DNA from 3 places in the Exiguobacterium sp. EF_C8 genome. Region 2 is predicted to be linked to each of the others. Evidence: riboswitches for the same ligand, from Rfam matches in the RefSeq annotation. Region 2 holds a riboswitch; each other region holds the start of a gene.
What was found. Region 2 has a riboswitch for S-adenosylmethionine ahead of msrA (peptide-methionine (S)-S-oxide reductase MsrA). Riboswitches for the same ligand answer to the same signal wherever they lie in the genome.

Region 1: linked by a shared signal. The riboswitch ahead of ACY2IG_RS15535 (Na+/H+ antiporter NhaC family protein) and the one ahead of msrA (peptide-methionine (S)-S-oxide reductase MsrA) in region 2 are both predicted to bind S-adenosylmethionine.
Region 3: linked by a shared signal. The riboswitch ahead of ACY2IG_RS13255 (methionine ABC transporter ATP-binding protein) and the one ahead of msrA (peptide-methionine (S)-S-oxide reductase MsrA) in region 2 are both predicted to bind S-adenosylmethionine.

What each region holds. Positions count from the first base shown of each region.
Region 1 covers NZ_CM143264.1:2,932,577-2,935,854, reverse strand. The annotation lists gene ACY2IG_RS15540 (hypothetical protein) at 1-90, shown strand, start outside; gene ACY2IG_RS15535 (Na+/H+ antiporter NhaC family protein) at 130-1,440, opposite strand; SAM riboswitch class I at 1,522-1,626, opposite strand; gene ACY2IG_RS15530 (metal ABC transporter solute-binding protein, Zn/Mn family) at 1,696-2,703, opposite strand; gene ACY2IG_RS15525 (alpha/beta hydrolase) at 2,873-3,278, shown strand, end outside.
Region 2 covers NZ_CM143264.1:441,301-444,578, reverse strand. The annotation lists gene ACY2IG_RS02425 (putative quinol monooxygenase) at 1-197, opposite strand, end outside; gene ACY2IG_RS02420 (M20 metallopeptidase family protein) at 275-1,453, shown strand; SAM riboswitch class I at 1,516-1,619, shown strand; gene msrA (peptide-methionine (S)-S-oxide reductase MsrA) at 1,714-2,244, shown strand; gene ACY2IG_RS02410 (ArsR family transcriptional regulator) at 2,473-3,072, shown strand; gene ACY2IG_RS02405 (MFS transporter) at 3,087-3,278, shown strand, end outside.
Region 3 covers NZ_CM143264.1:2,495,327-2,498,604, forward strand. The annotation lists gene ACY2IG_RS13250 (methionine ABC transporter permease) at 1-572, opposite strand, end outside; gene ACY2IG_RS13255 (methionine ABC transporter ATP-binding protein) at 569-1,591, opposite strand; SAM riboswitch class I at 1,670-1,774, opposite strand; gene ACY2IG_RS13260 (bifunctional cystathionine gamma-lyase/homocysteine desulfhydrase) at 1,832-2,998, opposite strand; gene ACY2IG_RS13265 (PLP-dependent cysteine synthase family protein) at 2,991-3,278, opposite strand, start outside.

The DNA of each region.
Region 1 (3,278 bases), 610 kb from region 2:
TGGGTATGGGGAGGCGCGGGACTCCTTCAGTTTCCACTTCCAGCAATCGCGTATTTGATTTTAGAACGACAAGCGAAGCAGAAAAAATAATGAAACAGGTCCGATCACCATGATCGGACCTGTCGTTGGTTAAGAAGAGATTTTTTCCTGTTGAGCAACTGATTTTTTCGGACGTGGGAAACCAAAGATGATGGCAATCGATCCACAGACGAAGAGCAGGAACGGATAGAACAGATACGGAATCAGTTCTGGTGAAGCTGTCTTCGTCAACTCTGCTGCGATCAGCAGTTGTGCCCCATACGGAATGATGCCTTGAATACCACAAGAGAAGATATCAAGAATACTCGCTGATTTCTTGCGGTCGATTTCATACGTATCAGCGATTTCAGCCGCGAGTGGTCCAGCGACGAGAATCGAGATCGTATTGTTCGCCGTTGCGAGGTTCGTCGCACTGACGAGTGCTGCCATACTGAATTCAGCACCGCGACGCTGTGAAATCTTGCGCGTCAACGTCTCTTTCAAGTAGGCGATTCCGCCATTGAACGTGATCAAACTGACGAGACCACCCATGAGGAGTGTCAAGATTGAAATTTCTGCCATGCCCATCATTCCTTCAGACATCGAAAGGACGAACCCACTTAAGCCAAAGCTACCGTCGATCATACCGATGATTCCAGTGAGCAATGTGCCACCGACGAGAACAAGAATGACATTGACACCAAATAGTGCAAGGACGATGACGGCGAGATACGGAATTAATTTGTAGAACTCGAATGCTTTAGCTGCTGCCGCATCGCCAGAACCAGAAACGAACGCGAGTAAGATGACCGTTAAGACGGCAGCCGGGAGAACGATCATGAAGTTCGTCCGGAATTTATCGCGCATGTTCGTTTTTTGTGTCCGAACGGCAGCGATTGTCGTATCCGAGATGAACGACAAGTTATCACCGAACATCGAACCACCAACGACTGACGCTGCTGCGATCGCAACGTTGATACCTGTTGCTTCATGAATACCGAAGGCAATCGGTGCGAGAGCGGCAATCGTTCCTGTCGAGGTACCCATTGCCATCGAGATGAATGCTGCGATAACAAATATCCCACTCATCAGGAGTGAAGGAGGTAAGAACGTCAAAGCAGCATTGACAGTTGCTTCGATTGCGCCGATCGCTTCCGCTGTTCCAGAGAACGCACCGGCTAATAAGAAAATGAAGACCATGATCATGATATCAGGATTTCCGGCACCGGTTGCGATACGTTCGACCGTTTGATTGATCGATCCTTTCGTCATGATTGCAGCAAAGATCAACGCGATCAAAGCGGCGATCAGAATCGGAAATTTGTAAAAATCGTCATAGAAGATACCGGCTCCGATGAAGAGGACCAGGAATACGACGAGCGGAAGCAGTGCCCATTTGTTAGGCGTAATCGTTTCTTTCATTGTTGATACCTCATTTCTCAAAGATACAAAAAAAGACCCCTTCGCAAGAAAGAAGGAGGTCTTTATGAAATAAAGACGCTCTTCTTATCTCTCAAGCTTTCGCTTGCTGGATTTGGCACAGTACGAATCAAATCGTCCGCTGCCGAAACATCATTGGGCCAGTCCCTCCGTTTCTCGCGATAAAAAGAAGTCATTCAATTGTTGTAAAACACGTTTCTTACCGTACCGCATTGAGTAACGCGTGTCAACTGTACTTTACTGAAGTGCCTGTTCTAACGTCTGGACGTTTTCTTCCATCAATTTGAAATACGAGCTATTTTGTTGCGATTTCGTCACCGACTCGAGGTTATGGATCGTCACGGATTTAGCTCCGATTTCTTTTTGGATGACACGCGCAACCTTTGGTGAAACCGTTTCTTCGAACGCGACGTATTTCAAATCATGCATCCGCGCTTCTTTCACTAAAGCAGCCAGTTGCTTTTGTGACGGTTCATCGGAAGGGGAAATTCCGGCGATTGGAAGCTGCGTGAAACCATATCGTTCGGCGAGGTAACCGTAAGCGGCATGTGTGACGAGAAGTTCTTTTTTTGATCCGTCAGCGACGGCTTGCTTGAACTCTTTATCGAGTGCGTCAGCTTGCTGATCGAACGCTTTCAAGTTTTTTTCGAATGTTGCTTTGTCTTTTGGTACTTCTTTTGATAAGGCGACTGTGATAGAACGTGCCATTGCTTTGGCGTTGACAGGATCAAGCCAGACGTGTGGATCGTATTTTCCATGATCGTGTTCTTCCTCTTCGTGAGCATGTTCATCAGTTGCGTGATCATCGTGCCCTGCTTCTTCGTGCGCATGCTCAGTATGTCCCTCTTCTTCATGTGCGTGAAGCGTAGCATCCGATTCCAGCAAAGTGACATCCTTACTCGTCTCGACGAACCGGACGTCCGTGCCTTTTAGACTCTCTTGGATTTTTTTTGAATAGGGTTCAAGTGTCGTACCCGTCAAAAGGAAAAGGTCACCTTTGGCAATCTCAGTGAGTTGCTTTGACGTCGGTTCATAGGAGTGCGGATCTGCTCCAGGTGGGACGATCATCTTGACGTTGACTTGATTACCACCGATTTCACGGGCAATGGCAGCTGTTGCGAACGTCGATGTATAGATTTCCATCTTTTTATCATCTGAAGTCGATGAATCGGTGTTTGATCCACAAGCTGCGAGGATACTTGCGCTCGCGAATGCGACCGTTAAAGCAGGAATGATTTTTTTCATTATATGTTACCTCCGTTATTAAAACGTAATTATTCCGATTTGGACTTTTTCACTATAGCGGAACGTTTGAGAAGCGTCAAGTACGAATACCGAGACGTTCGACTTCTTTTAAAACGGGGTAAAAGGATAAAAAAGTGAAGGAATTGGTACGTCTTTTGGAGGTGATCAAGTGAAACGTGAAACTGCATGGCTAATGGGGGGAGCTGCATTACTAACGACGGCAGCTGCGGGAGCAAGTATCTGGAATAATTACGGTGCATTACTTCGGTGGACTGAACCCGCCTTGCCAATCACAGAAAAACAACTCGCACCGCGGACACTCACTTACAAACAAGTGGGAGACCGTACCTTACAACTCGATCTCTATTATCCGCCGGGGGAAGGACCGTTTCCGGTCGCGATCTACGCGCACGGTGGCGCATTCGTTCGTGGAGAGCGCGAGGATATGTTCTGTTTTAGCCCGATCGTTGATCGCCTGCTTGAACTTGGGGTTGCTGTTTGTAGTATCGATTATCGTCTGTTTGAAGAAGGGAGTTATTTTCCGGATAATCTCGAAGATGTACGGGATGCCTTAT
Region 2 (3,278 bases):
GCTTCAAGCGCTTCTTCGTCCCGATACACTTCATACAACATGAATTGATGCTCATCCTCGATCGATTGGTGCAAGGAATAACGTAAGCATCCTTCTTCTTTTTGTGAAGCATGATAAACCGTTTGTAAAATCGGGAAGACTTGATCCGCAAGTCCAGCTTTGATTGTAAGTACAGCATTGACGACGATTTCTCCCATGTTACATTATCCCCTTTCGTGATTACCTGTATCTGTACCCATTTTCGCGAAAAGACACACGTTAAAGGAGCTTGAACATGCAAACTCAACTTTTTGAAGCACTCGAACAATTCGAACCGACAATGATCGCGTTACGTCGCGATTTTCATCGACACCCGGAACTCTCTTTCCAGGAAGTCCGCACACCAGAACGGATTGCCGCCTTTTACGCAGAACAGGGCATTCCTCATCAAACAGCCGTCGGAGGTCGTGGTGTCGTCGCGACGATCGAAGGCAAACAGCCTGGTCCGACGATTGCGGTCCGTGCCGATTTTGATGCTTTACCACTTCAAGAAGAGACGACGCTTGCCTTCCGGTCGATCCATCCCGGTGTCATGCATGCATGTGGACACGATGGTCATACGGCGATCGTGATGGCCCTTGCTGCTACACTCTATCCGTTACGCGATCAATTGCAAGGAACGATTCGGATCATCCACCAGCATGGAGAAGAGGTCTTTCCCGGTGGAGCAATCCAAATGATCGAAGCCGGCGTCCTCGAAGGGGTCGATGCAATTTTCGCGACACATCTCGAAAATGATTTACCGGTTGGCACGATCGGGTTCCGGGAAGGACATACATTGTGTGCGATCGACGAATTCGAAATCATCGTCCATGGTCAAGGTGGTCATGCCCAGGCACCGCATAAAACAAAAGATGCTCTCGTCGCTGGAGCGCAACTCGTCTGCAACTTACAGCATCTCGTTAGTCGACGGGTTGATCCGTTTGAGCCGGCTGTTCTCGCAATCGGTTCTTTCCATGCAGGAACAGCACCAAATATCGTTACGGGTGAGGCACGCATTGTCGGGGAAATCCGAACGTTCAATGAGACACTTCGGCATCAGCTCCGGCAAGAAGTCGATCTTGTCGCTAAGACGACGTGTGCCGGCATCGGTGCTTCGTATTCGATTGACTTCACGACTGGTTACCCGGCGCTCTGGAATCACCCGGATGAGACAAAACTCGTTCAGGAAGCTGCTGCTTTCTTACCGGAAGCATCCGTCCGGGCACTCACACCAATGATGGCGGCGGACGACTTCGCACATTACTTAACACACGTCCCGGGTAGTTATTTCTTTACCGGCTCTGGCTATACGGACGGTCGCGTCAACTATCCGCAGCACCATCCACAGTACGAGATCAATGAACAAGCGTTGTTGATAGGTGCGAAGACACTCGGAGCGACGGTTTTACGTGCCTTGAAACCTAAGGATTGACTTTATTTCTGTGTGAATGGTATCATCACAACAATGATAACGAATGACATCAACTTCATATACCCTTATCAAGAGTGGACCGAGAGATCTGGATCGATGACGTCCCAGCAACCTGCGCATAGCAAGGTGCTACGACCAGCAAAGCGAAAGCTTTGGTTGATAAAAAGCGGCGACTCCTTTTGCAACCAAGCGAAGGAGTCGTTTTCGTTTTCTCGCTGTCAGACATACAATGGGGATTTCCCACGGAGAGGAAGAGACAGATGGAAAAAGCAACATTTGCAGGTGGATGTTTTTGGTGCATGGTGACACCATTTGAAGAATTACCAGGAATCGAGGGAATCGTATCAGGTTACATGGGCGGACACGTCGATAACCCGACATACGAGCAAGTCAAAACAGGAACGACGGGACACCTCGAGGTCGTCCAAATCACGTTTGATCCGAGCCTGTTCCCGTACGAGCGTTTACTTGAACTCTACTGGCCCCAAACGGATCCGACGGATGCAGAAGGTCAATTCCAAGATCGCGGTACGCAGTACGCGCCAGCAATCTTCTATCATACGGATGCGCAGCATGAAGCTGCGATTACTTCTCGTGACGCTCTTGCTGCAAGCAACCGTTTCAAACAGCCAATCGTGACGCGGATTGATGCCGCTTCTGAATTTTATCCAGCGGAAGAGTACCACCAAGACTTCCATAAGAAAAATCCAGAACACTATAAAAAAGATCGTGTTGCTTCTGGCCGTGATGCTTTCATCGAACAGGAATGGAAAGATACGACGACGGTCTAACTGCCTCGAACCACATATAGTAGCTGAGACTGATTTCAAACATCTCCTTTTTCCTATACTTTCTAGTAGAAGGTGGAGGATCGAGATGTCAATGAAGTCAGTTTTTTGTATGTAAACCAACTGCTTTATCTTTTGTCGTTACCCTTACATAAATTTGTAATCGTTTACAAAAAGAAGCTTTTGCTTTACGGTTAATAAAAATTAACCGGTTAAAAAGGAGATGATTGAATGGAACAAAAAGCGATTCACATATTAGAGAACTATGAACAGTTAAAAGTGATCAGTGATCCGTTACGAACAAAAATCCTCATGTTTCTCGTTGAAAAACCGCATACGGTGCATCAGTTGGCCCACTTGCTAACGTTATCGCGCGCAAAGGTCCTTTATCACGTACGGGAACTTGAAAAGCATGACTTGATTCGCCTCGTTCGAACAGAAGAACAAGGCGGCAATCTATTGAAATACTATCAAGCGATTGCTCGAGGCTACATTCCTGCCGATCATCTACTGAACTTCGTCGAGACGAATGAAGCGACCCGGCAGTCGTATCTTGAGGTATTGGACCGAGCAAAGACACGCGTCCTCACCGCTCCAACTACTGCTTTTTCTCCTGTGTCTTCAAACGTTGAAGACTGGATGAGCTTATCGCTTCAAAAGGAACTGACGATGTCTGAAGCCAATTTTCGGCAATTTGCTACCAAATATCGTGCTCTATTGGACGAGTTCACACGGTCCCCTTCACTAGACGAAGAAGATAAAAAACACTTCTATATCATGACGACTGCCTTTGCAATTGATGAACCACTATTTGAGAATGACGACGTCTAAACCGGAGGTGCCATATGCTGCCTGTTGAAATGGATACGCAACCATCGCTGTTTAAAAATCGATCTTTTTTATTTTTATGGGGGTCCGGTATGTGCTCTGCCCTCTCCCTATCAACCTATCTGTTTGTTGAACAATGGTATGTCATCCATACACTAAACCAGGCGTCATATCTTGGATTCGTCCTCATGGCCACCTTGTTACCCCGT
Region 3 (3,278 bases), 1.0 Mb from region 2:
TCGTTTTGAGAACGCTGGAATCCTTCGATGAAGGCCATGTCCCCGAGTCCACCTCCGCCGACTACTCCGGCCATTGCCGTGTAACCGACAAGTGCAACGAGTGTAACCGTGATACCAGAAACGATAGCAGGCAATGCTTCTGGGATTAAGACTTTGTAGATGATTTGGAACTTCGTCGCGCCCATCGATTCAGCTGCCTCGATGACACCTTTATCGACTTCGCGAAGTGCGAGTTCAACCATCCGACCGTAGAACGGTGCGGCTCCTAAAATCAGTGCCGGTAATGCTGCTGTTGGTCCGAGGAACGAACCGACGACTGCTTTCGTAAATGGAATCAATAAGATCAGTAAGATGATGAACGGAATCGAACGGAAGACGTTAACGATCAAGCTCAAGATCGAATAAAACGCCCGATTTTTGAACAACAATTCTTCATTTGTCGCAAACAATAATAAACCAATGATCAAACCGAGAACGAATGTCGAAAGACCAGCGACTGCCGTCATATAGATCGTACTGCCTGTCGCTTCCCACACCATGTCCCAGTCTAGGTTGTCAAAGAATGAAATCATCGGTGATCCACCTCCACTTCAACATCACTGGCTTGAAGCTTCGTGATGACCGCTTGTGTTGCTTCTGTTTCCCCGATTAACTGAATGAACAGCGTACCGAGCGCCCCTTCCTGTGATTGACCGACGTTTCCGCCGATGATATTGAACAGGACGGGTGAATCCTTCATGACTTCCGCGAGGATCGGACTTTCCGCCGTCGATCCGACGAATGTCAACTGAACGATTTTTCCGGTTGGGTAGCGTTCGCGGAGTTTCGCGAACGTCAACTCGTTTTCCGATGGCGACGTCAATTGTTTGACGAATTCCTTCGTCATCGCTTGCTTCGGATGACGGAAGACTTCTGCGACCGGTCCTTGTTCGACGATTTTACCGGCCTCCATGACGGCGACCCGGTGACAGATTTTTTGAATGACGTGCATCTCGTGTGTGATCAAGACGATCGTCAGTTTCAATTTTTCATTGATGTCGACGAGTAACTCAAGAATCGAGTCCGTCGTCTTCGGATCGAGTGCACTTGTTGCCTCGTCACATAAGAGAACGTCCGGGTTCGATGCCAGTGCCCGAGCGATACCGACACGTTGCTTTTGACCACCGGATAATTGCGACGGATAGGCTTTTTCGCGTCCATCCAAACCAACGAGTTGGATCAGTTCCGCGACCCGTTCCTTGCGGCGTGCCTTCGGAAAGCCACCAAGTTCGAGTGGGAACATGATGTTCTCTTCAACTGTTCGTGACCAAAGTAAGTTGAAGTGCTGGAAGACCATCGAGACATTCTTGCGGACGCCCCGTAATTCTCTAGGTTTCAGCGATGTCATTTCGACACCATCGATTTGGATCGAACCACTCGTCGGTGCCTCAAGCATATTCAGCAATCGGATCAAGGTCGATTTCCCTGCTCCGGAATAACCGATTATTCCAAAAATTTCACCGCGCTCGATTGTCAGATCGACATTCGCGACGGCTTCGACCGCTCCGCGCTTTGAGCGATAAATCTTTCCTACGTCTTGTAAACGAATCACAACTGTCCCTCCTAAAATAAAAAAAGTGCGCGCGTTTTAGAGCAAACGCGCGCACTTTTCAGTACACAAAACCATTTGCTCTCATCTCCCAGACTTTTGTCTGCTGGAATTAGCACCACTTCGGATTAGATCCGCGGTTGCCGGGTTTCATCGGGCCAGTCCCTCCACCACTCTTGATAAGAGTTTCGGTATTAAGTTTGTAGAATATATTCTGAATATTAGCAGGGGTTATTTTTGTTGTCAAACAGTTTTTTCAGAAACTTTTTCGAGGAACGTGAAAGCACGCGTTAAGTCTTCTTTCAAATCCTCCGCATCCTCAAGTCCAACTGAAATCCGGACGAGACCGTCCGTGATGCCGAGTTCTGCGCGACGTTCTGCTGGGATCGACGCGTGCGTCATCCGTGCCGGAACCGAAATCAGGCTCTCGACGGCACCAAGACTCTCAGCAAGTGTGAAGAAATGTGTCGCCTCGACGAGTTTTTCTGCGTTCGCTGCTGAACCGACATCAAAGCTGATCATCCCACCAAATCCAGTCGCTTGTTTCGCTTGGATGTCGTGACCAGGATGCGATGCAAGTCCTGGGTAGAAGATGTTCGAGACGATGTCTTGCGCTTGCAAGAACGCAACGAGATCATGGGCTGTCTCTTCGATCGCATCCATCCGGATACCGAGTGTACGAAGACCACGGACGAGCAAGAAGCTGTCTTGCGGTCCAAGCACGCCGCCTGTCGAGTTTTGGATGAAGTGCATCTCTTCGCCGAGCGCATCATCTTTGACGACGACAAGTCCAGCGACGACGTCCGAGTGTCCGCCGATGTATTTCGTCGCACTGTGCAAGACGATGTCTGCACCGAGCGCGAGTGGTTGTTGATGATATGGTGTCGCGAACGTGTTGTCGACGACGAGTTTAAGATCGTGACGTTTGGCGATCGTTGCGATCGCTGCGATGTCCGTTACTTTCAACAACGGGTTCGTCGGTGTTTCGACGTAGACGATCTTCGTGTTGTCTTGGATCGCTGCTTCCGTTGCTGCAAGGTCCGTCGTATCGACGAATGTCACTTGAATGTTGAACTTCGGTAAGACGCGTTGCATCAAGCGGAACGTACCACCGTAGACATCATCTGTCATGACGATGTGGTCGCCAGACTCAAGCAAGTGGAAGACGGCATGAATCGCTGCCATCCCAGAACCGAACGCAAAACCACGTGCGCCGCCTTCAAGATCCGCAATCAATCGTTCGATGCTCGTCCGTGTCGGGTTCGCTGTCCGTGAGTATTCGTATCCGTCCTTAAGTTGACCGATTTTATCTTGCTTGTATGTGCTTGTTTGATAGATTGGAGGTGTAACGGCTCCTGTTGCCCGATCGACACCTGTTCCTCCATGAATCAATGCTGTCTTCTTACGCATGAGTTTCGTCCACCTTTTCAAAGATTTGTTGGCTTAAATAGCGTTCGGCACTGTCTGCGAAGACGGTGACGATCGTACTGCCGGGGTGACGCTTTGCGATATCAAGCGCAGCAACGAGCGCTGCCCCTGCTGAGCTACCGACGAGTAATCCTTCGCGAGCAGCGAGTGTATGAACCGCGTCAAATGCATCACGGTCAGAAATCGTATGAATCTCATCAACGAGTTCATGCGGAACGAGGCTTGGCCATTTCGCTGTACCGATACCTTCTGTCTTATGCGG